DNA from 2 places in the Sphingomonas sp. BL-S-30 genome. Region 2 is predicted to be linked to the other one. Evidence: predicted binding sites of a transcription regulator. Region 2 holds the regulator's gene; the other holds the start of a gene.
The links. Region 2 encodes LexA, which represses DNA repair genes until DNA is damaged. Its sites were predicted from a motif close to GTTCCNCNCTTGTTCT; they were not measured.
Positions count from the first base shown of each region.

Region 1: a site for LexA is predicted at 1,940-1,955, ahead of uvrA (excinuclease ABC subunit UvrA). Genes of this name have one in related genera too.

Region 1 is NZ_CM145481.1:3,413,038-3,420,594, forward strand. It holds gene uvrA (excinuclease ABC subunit UvrA) at 1-1,929, opposite strand, end outside; gene ACZ1I5_RS15890 (cupin domain-containing protein) at 2,031-2,504, opposite strand; gene ACZ1I5_RS15895 (alpha/beta fold hydrolase) at 2,519-3,439, opposite strand; gene ACZ1I5_RS15900 (LysR family transcriptional regulator) at 3,557-4,456, shown strand; gene ACZ1I5_RS15905 (DUF6265 family protein) at 4,453-4,995, opposite strand; gene ACZ1I5_RS15910 (alpha/beta hydrolase-fold protein) at 4,979-6,880, opposite strand; gene ACZ1I5_RS15915 (LytR/AlgR family response regulator transcription factor) at 6,977-7,557, opposite strand, start outside.
Region 2 is NZ_CM145481.1:1,339,231-1,346,787, reverse strand. It holds gene ACZ1I5_RS06265 (amidohydrolase family protein) at 1-96, opposite strand, end outside; gene ACZ1I5_RS06260 (MFS transporter) at 160-1,473, opposite strand; gene ACZ1I5_RS06255 (molybdopterin molybdotransferase MoeA) at 1,642-2,817, shown strand; gene lexA (transcriptional repressor LexA) at 2,874-3,551, shown strand; partial or broken gene ACZ1I5_RS06245 (ComEC/Rec2 family competence protein) at 3,556-5,733, opposite strand; gene gltX (glutamate--tRNA ligase) at 5,762-7,207, shown strand; gene ACZ1I5_RS06235 (citrate synthase) at 7,230-7,557, shown strand, end outside.

The DNA of each region.
Region 1 (7,557 bases), 2.1 Mb from region 2:
GTCGTCGAGCGTTCCCTCGGCCACGACCGCGCCGCCATGGACGCCGGCGCCGGGGCCCATATCGATGATGTAATCGGCCGAGCGGATCGCATCCTCGTCATGCTCGACCACCAGCACGGTATTGCCGAGATCGCGCAGGCGCCGGAGCGTCTTCAAGAGCATGTCGTTGTCGCGCTGGTGCAGGCCGATGCTCGGCTCGTCGAGCACGTAAAGCACGCCCGAGAGGCCCGAGCCGATCTGCGAGGCGAGGCGGATGCGCTGGCTCTCACCGCCCGACAGCGTGCCCGAGGTGCGATCCAGGTTGAGATAATCCAGCCCGACATTGTTGAGGAAGCCGAGCCGTTCGAGGATCTCCTTGAGGATGCGTTCGGCAATGGCGTTCTGCTGCGTCGTCAGATCCGACGGGATGGCGGTGAACCAGGCGAGCGCATCGACCACCGACAAATGGGTGACCGAGGAGATGTCGCGCATGCCGATCTTGACCGCCAGCGCCTCGGGCTTGAGGCGGGCGCCGTGGCAGACCTCGCACGCGGCGCTGCTCTGGTACTTCGACAGCTCCTCGCGCATCCAGGCGCTTTCGGTCTGGAGCATGCGGCGGTTGAGGTTGCCGATGACGCCCTCGAAGGGCTTGCGCACGTCGTACGACTTCTTGCCGTCGATAAAGGTCAGCGTGACGGGCTTGCCGGCGGTGCCGTGCAGGATGATCAGCTTCACTTCGCCGGGCAGATCCTCCCAGGGCGTGTCGAGGCTGAAGCCGAATTCGCGCGCCAGGCTGCCCAGCACCTGCATGTAATAGGGCGAAGGCGGGTTGGATTTCGCCCAGGGGACGATCGCGCCCTTCTTGATGGAGAGCGCATGGTTGGGAACGACGAGTTCCTCGTCGAACAGCAGCTTCTCGCCGAGGCCGTCGCATGCGGGGCATGCGCCTTGCGGGGCGTTGAAGGAGAAGAGGCGTGGCTCGATCTCGGCGATGGTGAAGCCGGAGACCGGGCAGGCGAATTTTTCGGAGAACACGATGCGGTTGGCGGGGATGCCGGTGTTCTTCATCTTGCCTTCGGGGACGAAGGTCTGGGGGGCTTCCTTGACCTTACTCCCCTCCCGCTTGCGGGAGGGGTCGGGGGAGGGCGTGTCACCAAGGGCGGCGCTGCTTGCGGACAGGCCCTCCCCTAGCCCCTCCCGCGAGCGGGAGGGGGATATTTCGGCCACCGTCGTATCGACCAGATCCACATAGGCCAGCCCCTCGGCCAGCTTCAGCGCGGTCTCGAAGCTGTCGGCGAGGCGCGTGGACATGTCGGGGCCGACGACGAGGCGGTCGACCACCACCTCGATGTCGTGCTTGAATTTCTTGTCGAGCGCGGGGGCTTCGTCGATCTCGTAGAGCTCGCCGTCGATGCGGACGCGGGTGAAGCCCGCTTTCTGCCACTCGAGCATTTCCTTGCGATATTCGCCCTTGCGGCCGCGCACGACGGGGGCGAGCAGGTACAGGCGCGTGCCCTCGGGCAGGGCCATGACCCGGTCGACCATCTGGCTGACGGTCTGCGCTGCGATCGGCAGGCCGGTCTCGGGCGAATAGGGAATGCCGACGCGCGCCCAGAGCAGGCGCATGTAATCATAGACCTCGGTGACGGTCGCGACGGTCGAACGCGGGTTGCGGCTGGTGGTCTTCTGCTCGATCGAGATGGCGGGCGACAGGCCCTCGATATGGTCGACATCGGGCTTCTGCATCAGCTCGAGGAACTGGCGGGCATAGGCCGAGAGCGACTCGACATAGCGCCGCTGCCCCTCGGCATAGATGGTGTCGAAGGCCAGGCTCGACTTGCCCGAGCCGGACAGGCCGGTGATCACCGTGAGCGTGTCGCGCGGGATGTCGATCGAGACATCCTTGAGGTTGTGCTCGCGCGCGCCGCGCACGGAGATATGGGTCAGCATAGACCGTTATGTTCCATATTTGTTCGGATTCGGCAAGAGCCGCTACCGGGCAATATAGGAACGCGCGGCGCGGTTTCGAGCCGCGACCGTGTTGCTTTCGATCAAGGGCTCGCGCTGGCCTCGACATAGCGGGTGTCGGTCGGCCCGATGCCGGTGATGTAGAGCGTCACCGGATCGGCGCCCGTCCGGGCGAAATGGGCGACGTCGCCGGGTTCGGCGTAGAAGCTGCCGGGCGGGAGGGGCTTGAACGCGGCGTCCGGTGCCTTGTCGCCATAGCCGAAATACCAGGTGCCGGCGACGACGGTGGCGGTGCGATCGTCGCGGTGGCGGTGGGCGGCGATGCGGGTGTTGGCGGGGACGGTCAGCGCGATGGTGTAGAGGCCGGCCTTGGTCGGGTCGCCGGAGAGAATGCGGGTGCGGATGCCCGCCACGCCCGAGGTGCCGGCGCCGGCGCCTAGCATGGGCAGCGCGGCAATGTCGGCGGGGGCGAGGCGGAGGTGACCGCCCTCCCCCGACTGCCCCGCCCCTGTTTGGGCGGCGCTGGTGGCGGCGAGCGGCAGGAGTGCCGTCGCCAACCAGAGCCGCGCCTTCACTTGCCCGCGTCCAGGAAGCCGCGAACCAGCGTCACGGTCGCGTCGGGATTCTCTTCCATGATCCAGTGGCCGGAACCGGGGACCACGCCTTCGGTGACATTCTCGGCGCCGGCGCGCATCACCACCGCCATGGTCAGGCCGAAGCTCTTCTCGCCGCCGAGCGCGAGGACCGGCATCTTGAGCTTGCCGTTCGCGGCGAGCCAGGCGCGGTTGTCGATCGCGTCCTGATCGAAGGCGGCGAATTGCGCGAAGCCGGAGTGCATCGCGCCGGGCATGGCGTAGAGTTTTGCATAATGCTCGCGCGAGCCTTCGGTGAAATGCGCGGGCACCGCGGAGAATTCGTTCCAGAAGCGATCGAGATAGATGCGCTCGCGCCCCGCCACCAGCCGCTCCATGTCGGGCCCGCCGAAACGGAAATGCCAGAGCAGCGGGTTCTTGAGGATCTCCTCCCATGGGCCGACGCCGGGCACCGGCGCATCGATCAGCACGAAGCGGCCGACCCGGTCGGGGTGGAGCGCGGCAAAGGCGAAGCCGACCATGTTGCCGATGTCATGCGTGACCAGATCGGCCCTGGCGATCTTCAGCCGGTCGAGCACGCCGAGCACATCGCCCGCCTGATTCTTCTTGTCGAACCCGCCGGACGGCTTGGAGGACAGGCCGAGGCCGCGCAGATCGGGCACGATCACGGTGTGGTCGCGCATCAGGTCGGCCGCCATCGGCGCCCACATGTCGCCGGTCTCGCCATAGCCGTGCAGCAGCACGACCGCGGGGCCCTTGCCGCCGACCCGGACATGGATGGTCGCGCCGTTGGTGGCGATCTCCTCGGTATGGAAGGCGGCCGGATAAGGCGGCACCTGGGCGGCGGCGGGCGCCGCCATAATCAGCGCGGCGCCGGCGAGCATCAACGAACGAAGCATCGGATTTCCCCTGTTTGGGCGCCATCGGGGCCGCCCGTCTTGCCGAGGAAAATGATCGCTATCGGTTGTTCGGACTAGTAGCATAAAGCTGAAACTTGTGTCCGGGATAACCGAACGATGATGAAGATGGACGGGCTCAGCGCCTTTGCCGCGATCACTGAGGCCGGATCGATCAGCGCGGCGGCGCGGCGGCTGGGATTCGCCAAGTCAGTGGTGAGCGAAAGGCTGGCCGAGCTGGAGCGCACGTTGGGCACAAGACTGATCCAGCGCACCACCCGCAAGCTGACCCTGACCGAGGACGGCCACAGCTTCCTGCCGCGCGCGCAGCAGATCCTGTACCAGGCGCGCGAGGCGGCGGCGGAGCTGGCGCAGCGGCGGGGGACCTTGGCCGGGCCGCTCCGGGTATCGGGACCGGTCGGCTTCGGCATCCTGCATCTGGGGCCAGCGCTGAACCAGTTCCTGCGCGACCATCCCGATATCGACCTGACGCTGGAGCTGGACGACGGATTCGTCGATGCGGCGGCGAGCGGGTTCGACGCGGTGATCCGCCACGGTCCGGTCGGCGACACGCGGCTGGTGGCGAAACGGCTGGCGGTGACCCGGCGGGTGCTGGTCGCCACGCCCCGCTATCTGGCGGAGAAGGGCCGGCCCCGCACCCTGGCCGAACTGGCGGGGCATTGCGGCATCCTCTACGCCAATCGCGACGCCGACTGGCGCTTCGCCGGGGCGGACGGCTGGACGGTGCTGCGGCCGCGCGCCGCGCTCCGGGTGAACAACGGCCTGGTGATGCGCGATGCGGCGCTGGCCGGGCTGGGCATCACGCTGTTGCCGACTTTCTTCGTGCACGAGCAGTTGGCGAGCGGGGCGCTGGAGATCGTCGATATCGGGATCGAGGCGGAGGGCGCCGAGCTGTTCATCGCCTATCTGCGCGACCGCAGCGCCTCGACCAAGATCGCCGCGCTGACCGCGAGCCTCAGGCGCAGCTTCGGCGACCCGCCTTATTGGGACCGGGCTTAGTTACTCTTCCGCCGGAACGGGATGACCAAAGTGGCACGCTCCACGCCGCCGGGGCGGTCGAGGAAATAGACGGTGAAGCCGTCCGGCCCGGTGCGCTGGAAGGTGATGCCGTCGAAATAGAAAAGATCGCCGTCGCGCGCGACCAGCGGGCGATCGACATAGCCCTGCTGCGTCTCCCATCCGGCAAGCGCCGGCGTGAAATGCTTGACCCGCACCGCGAGCGAATCGCCGGTCTCGACGAACACGCTGATCTCGTAAAAGACCACGCCCTGCGGGCTGACCGCGCGGACGAAACCGGGCATGTGACCGAACGCCGCGCCGAGCACGACATGCTCGACCGGCCCCTCCGGCATGGCACCGATCCAATGGCCCTCGATCCAGGCCATGTCGGCGATCCTCGCCGGCGGCGCCGGCCGGCGCTGGTCGAGCAGGCGGATCATCGAACGCGGACTGGTCTGCGCGGCGGCGGTCGCGGGGAGCGCCGCGAGGAGCGCGCACAGGACCGCGCGTCGCGCGAGGCCGTCAGCCGGCATGGTCATGCGTCCCGATCTGGCGCAGCATCGTGAGCGCGCCGTCCGCGCCCCGGCGCCACAGCCGCAGCCCGCCGCCCCGGGTGACCCCGGACGACCCGCCCGCCCGCCAGGCGACGCGGAACTTCCCATATTCCAGGACATAGCCGCCGAAATCCTCGAAGCCGGTATTCCAGACCCGCACTGAGTCGAAAGTCGCGCCGCGCCCCGCATTGACATAGGCAGTGAGAAAGGGGCGGAGCTCCGCGATCCCCGCCCTTGGGGTGTTGGCGAAGGGCATGAACATGCCGTCATCGGCATAAAGCGCGAGCTGCGCGGCCACGTCATGATCCTGCACGGCGCGGGCATTGGCCCGGTTCAGGGCATCGAGCCGGGCGGCGAGCGGCCCGCCGGCGGGAGACGCCGGGGGTGCCTGCGCCGGCAGTGCGACGACGAAGGACGACGGGTCCGCCAGTGGCCGGAGATAGCCACGGACATCGGCCTTGAGCTTCAGCGCGCCGTCCGGTCCGGTGCTCCACACATTGACATATTTGCCGCGCTCCTCCTCGATCCCGCCGCCGGACAGCCGCCAGGCGATGGTGAAGAGGCCGGTTTCGACCAGCACGCCCTTGCCGAGATCGATCACCTCCGCCGCCACCGGGACATAGCCGGTCACGCGGCGGCGGACGGACATGGCGCGCTGATAGGCCGCGATCCGGGTGCGGCCGTACAGGGCCGGCTGATATTCCGGCATGCTGATCGCGTCGGGCAGGTACAGCGCGGCGAGCGCGTCCGCGTCGCCGGCGATCATCGCCGCGCCGAGCCGGCCATGCGCGGCGGTCACGCGGTCGCGCGGCGCGGTCGGCGGCCCGAACAGCAGGTGCCGGGCGAAAAAGGGCAGCACGTCGGTATAGACTCGCCCGTCCTCCCCCCAATGCCGGTCGCGAAAGCCGCCGGCATGTTCCTCCGCTTCGTGCGGCACGCCGAACTCGGCGAGCTGGCGCGACAGCGCCTGGTTGCCGGCGATATGGTCCGCGATGGTGTCGCCCCGGCCCCAGTCGATCTTCAGCCCGCGCAGCGATTTCAGATTGTCCGCATAGTCGGGGACGAGGCCGGCCAGATCCATGTCTTCATGGAATCGCTTCATCACCGCGCTGTCGACCAGCAGCTGCCCGTCCACCCGGCGCGCGGGCGGATCGAAATAGAGCGGCGGCCGATCGGGATTGGGCGAGAAAGCCTGGTAGATAGCGGTGAAGATCCGCGAAAAGCTGTCGTCGCCGAGATCGTCGAGCGAGCGGGCACGAGCGAGCAGATCGAAATTCGGGCGGCTATAGGTCGTCTGCACGCCCGGCCCGGTGCCGACCGCCTGCATCCCATACACCGTGCCGAAGATTTCGGGATGACGCATGCCGAAACGGACCGCGCCATAGCCGCCGACCCCGTCCCCGACGACGCCGCGCGAATCCCGGGTGGCGAGCGTGCGATAGGTCGCATCGACCCAGGGCACCAGCTCGCGCACCATGAAATCCTCCCAATTCCCGGTGGCGGAGGAGTTGACGTACCAGGAACTGCCCGCCGGCGTGGAGAAGTCCGCCGTCACCACGATCACATCGCCGATCACGCCGGCGCCGATCGCCTTGTCGAACAGCGCGCGCGCATCATGGCTGGCAAAGGGCTCGCGATGATCCTCGAAGAAATGATTGAGGTAATAGATCACCGGGAAACGCCGCGATCCGTCGGCATAATGCGGCGGCAGATAGACGGTGACGTTGCGCAGCGGCGAGACCCCGATCCGACTCTCGCCGAAACTGACCGAGCGCAGCTGGCTGGTCACCAGCCGGCTCTGCGCCTCCGCCAGGCTGGGCGCCGCGAGCAGCGCCAGCAACAGGCCGAAAAACAATCCTATGTGGCGCATGGATACCCTCCCCGCTTGCCCGCGCATCGGGGCATGCGGCGGCGGCGGGCGGCAAGGTGCTTTCGCCGGGCGGGACCCTGGGCTCGCCGGGCGGGATCAGCGGGCTAAATAGCGGTCGACCGCCGCGCGATAGCGCCGGCTGAGACGCAGATCGGCGCCGCAGGTCAGGCGCAGCACGGCATCTCCATGCGCGGCCGGGCGGATTTCGGCCAGCCGGTCGAGACGGACGATCGCCGAGCGATGCACGCGGGCGAACGCTTCCGCCGGCAGCCGCGCCTCGAGCGAGGCGAGCGATTCATTGAGCAGCGCGGCGCGGCCGCCGGCATTGACCTCGGCATAGTCCCCCGCCGCCGCGATCCAGTCGATCTGGTCGAGCGGGATCAGCCTGACGCTGCCATGCGACCGCACCACCAGCCCGGGCGGCCCGGCCAGCCCGTCCAGCATCCCGCGCAGCCTGGCGCCGTGCGGCGCGCCGGTCGCGAGCTGGCGGCAGACCCGTTCGAGCACGCGACCGATGCGCAGATCGTCGAACGGCTTGAGCAGATAATCGAGCGCCTCCACCTCGAACGCCCGGACCGCATGCTCGTCGAACGCGGTGACGAAGACGGTGAGCGGCATGGTCTCCACGCCGACTGCCTCGATCACGTCGAAACCGGTCATTTCCGGCATCTGGACGT
Region 2 (7,557 bases):
CACCCGGGCACCGGTAAAGGCGATCGTCTCGGCCTGGGCCGGCGCCAGTGCGACCAGCGACAAAACCCAGAGACCAAGCCCGCTCAACAACCGCATGCTCTTACCTCTTCGCAGCCAAAGCCGGAGCATAGCAGCGCGACCGCGCTTGGGTAGCGCGGTTCAGCCCTCCCCGCCGCCGAGCCGGCGTTTCCGCTCGAGGATGCGCACCACGCCGAAGATCATGAACAGCACGACCGGGATCAGCGCCACGACCTGGAAGGACCGCGTCGCCGCATAGGCCAGCACGTCGTTCAGCACCGGCCCCGGCTGAAGCGCGGCGAACGCCGCCTCGCCCCCTGCCCGCTCAAGCTTGGCCTTGTCGTAGATCGCACCGAGCTTGGGCAGCACCAGCTGGATCGCCATCGCGCCGGCAAAACCGACCAGCCCGATCGTCCAGGCCCCGCCGCGCGGATAACGATAGGCCACCGCCGCGATCATCGTCGGCCACATGAAGGCCACACCCACCGCCCATACCGTCGCCGCAACCAGCGCCGTCACCGGCGAGGACGCGACGCTCAGCAGGTACAGGCCCAGGCCGGCCGGTATGGTGCACAGCCACAACAGCCCCATGTCGGACACGCGGTGCGACAGGACGCCAGCGAAATGCCGCATCACGAACATGATCGCCGAGACATAGACGAGTAGCAGGATGCCCTTCATGCCCACCGTGTGCGTGAGCGCGACGTCCACCCAGGAACCCGGCGCCAGCTCGGCCGACGCCGTCAGGAACATGATCGCGAAGAATATCCAGAAGGTCGGGCGCTTGAACGGCACCGCGATCATCTCGCCGAACCCGACACCCAGCGCCGCGCTTTCGGTCGGCGGGAATTTCTGGGTGAGCGTCCACAGGCCGAAGGCGATGCCCGGCACCATGATCAGCGCGATGTCCCAGCGCCAGTCGAGCCCGATCTGCCCCACGCCGATGCTCGCCAGCCCGCCGACGACGATGCCCGCCGGCCACCAGGCGTGCAGCACGTTCAGCCGGTGAGTCTTGTCCGCCGGATAGAGCGCCGCGGTCATCGGGTTGATCGACGCCTCGGTGCAGCCCCAGCCCACGCCCGTCAGCGCCATGCCGAGCGTCACCAGCGTCCCGATGCCCGCGCCGCTGCCCATGCCGGGGGCGAGCACCATCAGCAGCGATCCGGCGACGAAGCTGCACGCCGCCAGCAACAGCACCCGCTTCGCCCCGATCACGTCGAGGAACGGGCTCAGCACCAGCAGCGAAAAGGCGAACCCGCTGAACGCCGCGCCGAGCGCGCCGCCGATCATCCGGCCCGAATTCGCTGGGTCGATCGGATCGAACACGGCCTGGCGGATCGCATCCGACGCGGCGGTGCGCATCGAAAAGGCGACCGCGGCGGTGAACAGCGCCAGCACGCAGATCCAGAACAGGGCAGTACGATTATAGGCGTCAGGCGCCGGTGCTTGCGTCATGCATCTTCCCCCGTGACATGGCCCATGGCCATGCGAAGCACCCCGCCGACTTGATCGCGGCCAGTCTGCTACCGAAGCGATTGCTATAACACTCGTTTGCAAGATGGTAGCGGTAACTGACACGCCTGCCGTCTCGACCCATGGCGCCCCGCCGGATAGGGATGCGGGATGATCTCCGTCACCGAAGCCCAGGCCCGCCTGTTCGCACTTGCCCCTCCCGTCGAGATGGAGACCGTGCCCCTGCGTGAGGCAGCCGGACGCTGGACCGCCCGCAACATACTCGCCCTGCGCACTCAACCTGCCAGCGACCTTTCGGCGATGGACGGCTATGCGATCCGCTTCGCCGACTTGCCCGGCCCCTTCACCCTGGCCGGCGAGAGCGCGGCCGGCCGGCCCTTCGCCGGCGAGGTCGGCACGATGGAGGCGGCGCGTATCTTCACTGGCGCCGCGATGCCCGCCGGCGCTGACACCGTGCTGGTGCAGGAGGAGGCAAGGCAGGAGGGCGACCTGATCCTCCTCACCGGCGAAGGGCCCGGCGCCTGGGGCAAGAACACGCGCCGCAAGGGCCTCGACTTCTCCACCGGCGACCTGCTCATCCCTCAGGGCGCGCGCCTCACCCCGGCCCGGATCGCGGTGGCGGCAACCGGCGGGCACGGCGCTCTCCCCGTCACCCGCCGCCTTCGTGTCGCGATCGTCGCGACCGGCGACGAGCTGGTCGTACCGGGCAGCGCGCTGACGGACGAAGTGCTGCCCGAGTCCAACGGCGCCATGCTGGCCGCGCTGCTCGCCGACCTGCCCGTCGAGGTGATCGACCTCGGCATCCTGCCCGACCGGCTCGATGTAACCACCGCTGCCTTTGCCGCGGTCGATGCCGACATCCTCGTCACCACCGGCGGCGCCTCGGTCGGCGACCACGATCTGGTCCGCCCGGCGCTCGCTGCCGCGGGCGGCAGCATCGATTTCTGGCGGATCGCGCTCCGCCCGGGCAAGCCGATGATGGCGGGCCGGCTCGGCGGCGCGGTGGTGCTCGGCCTGCCGGGCAACCCGGTTTCGGCCTTCGTCACCGCCTTCCTGTTCCTCCGCCCGCTGATCGCTATCATGGCGGGCGCGCCCGATCCGTTCCCGCGCACCGCCACCGCGATCCTCGGCGAGGACCTGCCGGCGAACGACCACCGCCAGGATTATCTGCGCGCCGCGATCCGCGACGGCCATGTCTTCGCCGCCGGCATTCAGGACAGTTCGATGCTGCTGACGCTCGCCCGCGCCGACTGCCTGATCGTCCGCGCGCCCAATGCACCGGCGCTCGGCGCCGGCGAGGTGGTGGAAATCCTTCCATTCGCTTGACACGGCACCGGAACATTGCATAAACGTTCCCAGTCTGTTCCGACGGAGGAATTGGGATGCTTACCCGCAAGCAGCACGAGCTGATCTGCTTCATCAACGACCGGCTCGAGGCGAGCGGCGTTTCGCCCTCGTTCGAGGAAATGAAGGAGGCGCTCGACCTCAAGTCCAAATCGGGCGTCCACCGCCTGATCAGCGCGCTGGAGGAACGCAAGTTCATCCGCCGCCTGCCCAACCGCGCCCGCGCGCTCGAAGTGCTGCGCATGCCGGAACGGCCCGAGGCAGTGCGCAAGGGCGCCGCTGCGGCCGCCGCGCCGACCGGCAATGTGAAGAAGCTCCCCGAGCCGGCGAACGACGTGATCGAGATTCCGCTGCACGGCCGGATCGCGGCCGGCGTGCCGATCGAGGCGTTCGAGGGCCAGTCGATGCTCGCGGTGCCCGCCGCATTGCTCGGCGGCGGCGAACATTATGCGCTCGAGGTCTCGGGTGACTCGATGGTCGATGCCGGCATCCTCGACGGCGATTATGCCCTGATCCGTCGCGCCGACACGGCGCGCGACGGCGAGATCGTCGTGGCGCTGATCGACGACAGCGAAGCGACGCTCAAATATTTCCGGAAGGAAGGCGCGATGATCCGCCTCGATCCGGCGAACCGCGCCTATGATCCGCAGCGTTATTCTCCACATCAGGTGCGCGTGCAGGGTAAGCTCGCCGGCCTGCTCCGCCGCTACGTCTGACCGGGACGGGCGCCGCCACCCGCCAGGGGTGGCGGTCGCCCGGCTGCAACACGGTGGTGACATGGCCGGTACGCAGCGTCACCGCGACACCACCGGTCTTGGCCAGCATGTCGCGGTCTAGCTTTAGCCAGCGCGGGCGGCAGCCATCGGGCAGCCAGCGCTCGCTGACCACGATATCGGCGGTGGCGCATGCCGCGATCAGCTCGCCCGCCGGCACCAGATAGGCGCTCCGCGTCGCGAGGATCCGCCAGCTCCGGCCGCCCGCCTTCTGCTCGACCAGACAGAGATCGCGGCTGCACCGCGCCTCTGGTTGATCGGCGAGGAACAGGGGCTCGCCGTCCACCCCGCTATTCTCCGCCAGCATGTCCGACGTGTAGTCGCCGACCCGATCACGCAGCAGCGCCAGCCCGCCCCGCGCCGTCCGGATCGCGACATGCCGTCCGTCGCCGGTGACGAGCAGGTCGGGCGTCGGCGTCGTCAGCGCCCAGGCAGCGCCCATCGCGAACGGCACGCCGCCGAGCCGCCGCCATCGCGTCCGCCACAAGGCGACCCACAGTCCGCCGAACGCCATCAGCCCGAAAGCCCCACCCGGCATCGCCGGTAGCGCCGCAACCGATCCGGGGATGCTCGCGGTGGCATGCGCGATCCACAGCAGCAGATCGAGCGACCGCGCCGTCAGCCACCACAAGGGCGCGCCAATCCCCGCCAGGTCGAACAATAGCGCCAGCGCTTCGAGCGGCATGACGATGAAGGTGGTCAGCGGGATCGCGACGATATTGGCGACCGCGCCGTAAATGCCCGCCTTGTGAAAATGGAACAGCGCGATCGGGATCAGCGACAGCTCGACCACCACGCCGGTCAGTAGCAGCGACAGAAGCGTGCGCCCGAGCTTCTGCCACCACGCCTGCTCGCGCGGCGCGAACCATGCCTTCACTCGCGGATGCTCGTGCAGCGCGACGATCGCCGCGACCGCCGCGAAGGAGAGCTGGAAACTCGGCCCGGCCAGCGCGTCGGGGAAGAGCAGCAGCACGATGAAGGCGCCGGCCGCGACCAGCCGCAGCGTAATCGCCTCGCGCCCCATCGCCATCGCGATCAGTACCAGCAGCGCCGCGACGCAGGATCGGACCGTCGGCACCTCGGCACCGGTCAGCCAGGTATAACCGATCGCCGCCACTGCACCCGCCCCGGCAGCGATCAGCGGCAGGCGGAAACGCAGCGCCAGCCACGGGCTGAGCGCGAGCAACCGCAACACCAATAGCATCACTGCGCCGACCACCGCAGTGATGTGCAGCCCGCTGACCGATAGGAGATGCGCCAGCCCCGACCGGCGCATCGCTTCGGCATCCTCCTCGGAGATGCCGCCCTGGTCCCCGGTCGCCAGCGCCGCCGCAATCGCCCCGCCGCCGCCCGGCGCGCTCGCCTGGATGTGTTTCGACAGCCTTTCGCGCAGGCCCGCACCGCTGGACGCACCCGGGCCGACGATGCTGACCGGCCCGAAGCCACGCCCGGTAGCGCCTATCCCATCGAACCAGGCGACACGCGCATAATCATACGCCCCCGGCACCGCAGGCTGGGGTGGCGGCATCAGCCGCGCGCCGAGCCGGATCGTCGCGCCCCGCGACAGCCCGGCCGGCACATCCGCCTCGGCGAGGTTGACGCGGACATGCTGCGGCAAGGTCGGCAGCGGCCGCGTGTCCTTGTGTCCGGGACGCGCCGGAACGGCCACGACACGAACCGGCGTCAACCGCAACCGCACCAGATCGCGCGACGGCAGCGGCTCGGCTCGTTCCACCCGCGCTTCGAAGGTCGCGATCACCGGACGGGCCAGCACCTGTCCGTCCGACCTCTCCGCCCGCCACCAGATCAGCGCCAGCCCCGCCGCCGCGAGCAGCGACCCCACCGCCACCACGCGCCCGGCCCGCCCGCCGCGCCCGATGGCGATCGCGAACAACGCCACGCCGGCCAGCGCGAGCAACAGCGTCCACCACCATGCCGGATCAGGCAACACGAGCCACGCGGCGATCCCCGCGCCGAACGACACCGGCACCCACAGGAAAAGCTGGTCGCGCTCGGCTTCGAGCCACAGCTCCAGACCTGCCTTGACCTTGCGCAACCGCTCGCCAGCCCCGATTTGAAGGAGCCGGGGTCGCGTGCTAGGGGCCTCGGCGGCTGTACTGGCCATCGATTTTCAAGTCTGGGAGCAAGCGCGTTTGGGCGCAAGGTCTGATACCGCGGCGGCCGATACCGGCACGCCCGACACATCCGCAGTGGTGACGCGCTTCGCGCCGTCGCCCACCGGCTATCTGCACATTGGCGGCGCGCGCACCGCGTTGTTCAACTGGCTGTTTGCGCGCCATCATGGCGGTAAGTTCCTGTTGCGCATCGAGGACACCGATCGCGCCCGCTCGACCCAGCCGGCGATCGACGCGATCCTCAGCTCGATGACATGGCTCGGTCTCGACTGGGACGGCGACACCGTCTTCCAGTTCGAGCGCGCCAAGCGTCACGCCGAGGTCGCCTATCAGATGGTCGAGCAGGGCAATGCCTATCGCTGCTACGCGACCGCCGACGAACTGACCGCACTGCGCGAGAGCCAGAAGGCCGCCGGCAAGCCGATGCGCTATGACGGCCGCTGGCGCGACCGTGATCCATCCAAGGCACCCGAGGGCGCGCCCTTCGTCGTGCGGCTGAAGGCACCCAAGGAAGGCGCGACGACGATCGTCGACCAGGTCCAGGGATCGGTCACCGTGCAGAATGAGGAGATCGACGATCTCGTCCTGCTGCGGTCCGACGGCACACCGACCTATATGCTCGCGGTCGTGGTCGACGATCACGACATGGGCGTGACTCACGTCATCCGCGGCGACGACCATCTCAACAATGCCTTCCGGCAGCTGCCGATCATCAAGGCGATGGGCTGGCCCGTGCCGGTCTACGCCCATATCCCGATGATCCACGGCAGCGACGGCGGAAAGATGTCGAAGCGCCACGGCGCGGTCGGGGTGGAATATTACCGCGACGAACTCGGCATCCTCCCCGAGGCGCTGAGCAACTACCTGCTCCGGCTCGGCTGGGGGCACGGCGACGACGAGATCATCAGCCGCGAGCAGGCGACCGAGTGGTTCGACCTGGCGGATGTCGGGAAATCACCAAGTCGGTTCGATTTGAAGAAACTCGAGAACCTGAACGGTCATTACATCCGCAGCGCCGACAATGCGCGACTGGCTGAGCTGGTGATCCCGCGACTCGGTTTCGAAATCAGCGAATCGCAGGCCGAATTGCTACAGCGCAGCATGGAGTCGTTGAAGCCCCGCGCGGCCAATCTCAATGAGCTTACGACCGGCACGGCCTTTCTTTTTCGCACGCGCCCACTGGAAATGGACGCGGATGCAGCATCGCTCGTCTCCGGCGACGCACCGGCGCTGCTGGCGCGTCTGCATGCCGCTCTTGACGCGGTTGCCAACTGGGATGCAGAGGCTCTCGAAGACGCGGTCCGCCGGGTCGCGGACGATGCGGGGGTGAAACTTGGGCAGGTCGCGCAGCCGTTGCGGGCAGTGCTGACCGGGCGCAAGACATCACCCGGGATTTTCGACGTGCTCGAGTTGCTCGGGCGCGACGAAAGCCTGGGCCGCATCGCCGACCGGATGACTGCCTGACGGGTCGAGAAAGGACATATCGATGAGCAACACCGCGAAGCTGGACGTGGCAGGAACTGCGCACGACTATGCGGTGATGTCTGGCAGTACCGGGCCCGACGTCATCGATATCCGCCGGCTCTATGCCGATACGGGCATGTTCACTTACGATCCCGGCTTCACCTCGACGGCGAGCTGCGATTCGGCGATCACCTATATCGACGGTGACGAGGGCGTGCTCCTCCACCGCGGTTATCCGATCGGCCAACTCGCCGAGCAGTCGAGCTTCATGGAAGTGTCCTATCTCCTCCTGAACGGCGAACTGCCGAACGCGAAGGAGCTCGAAGGCTTCAGCTATACGATCTCGCGCC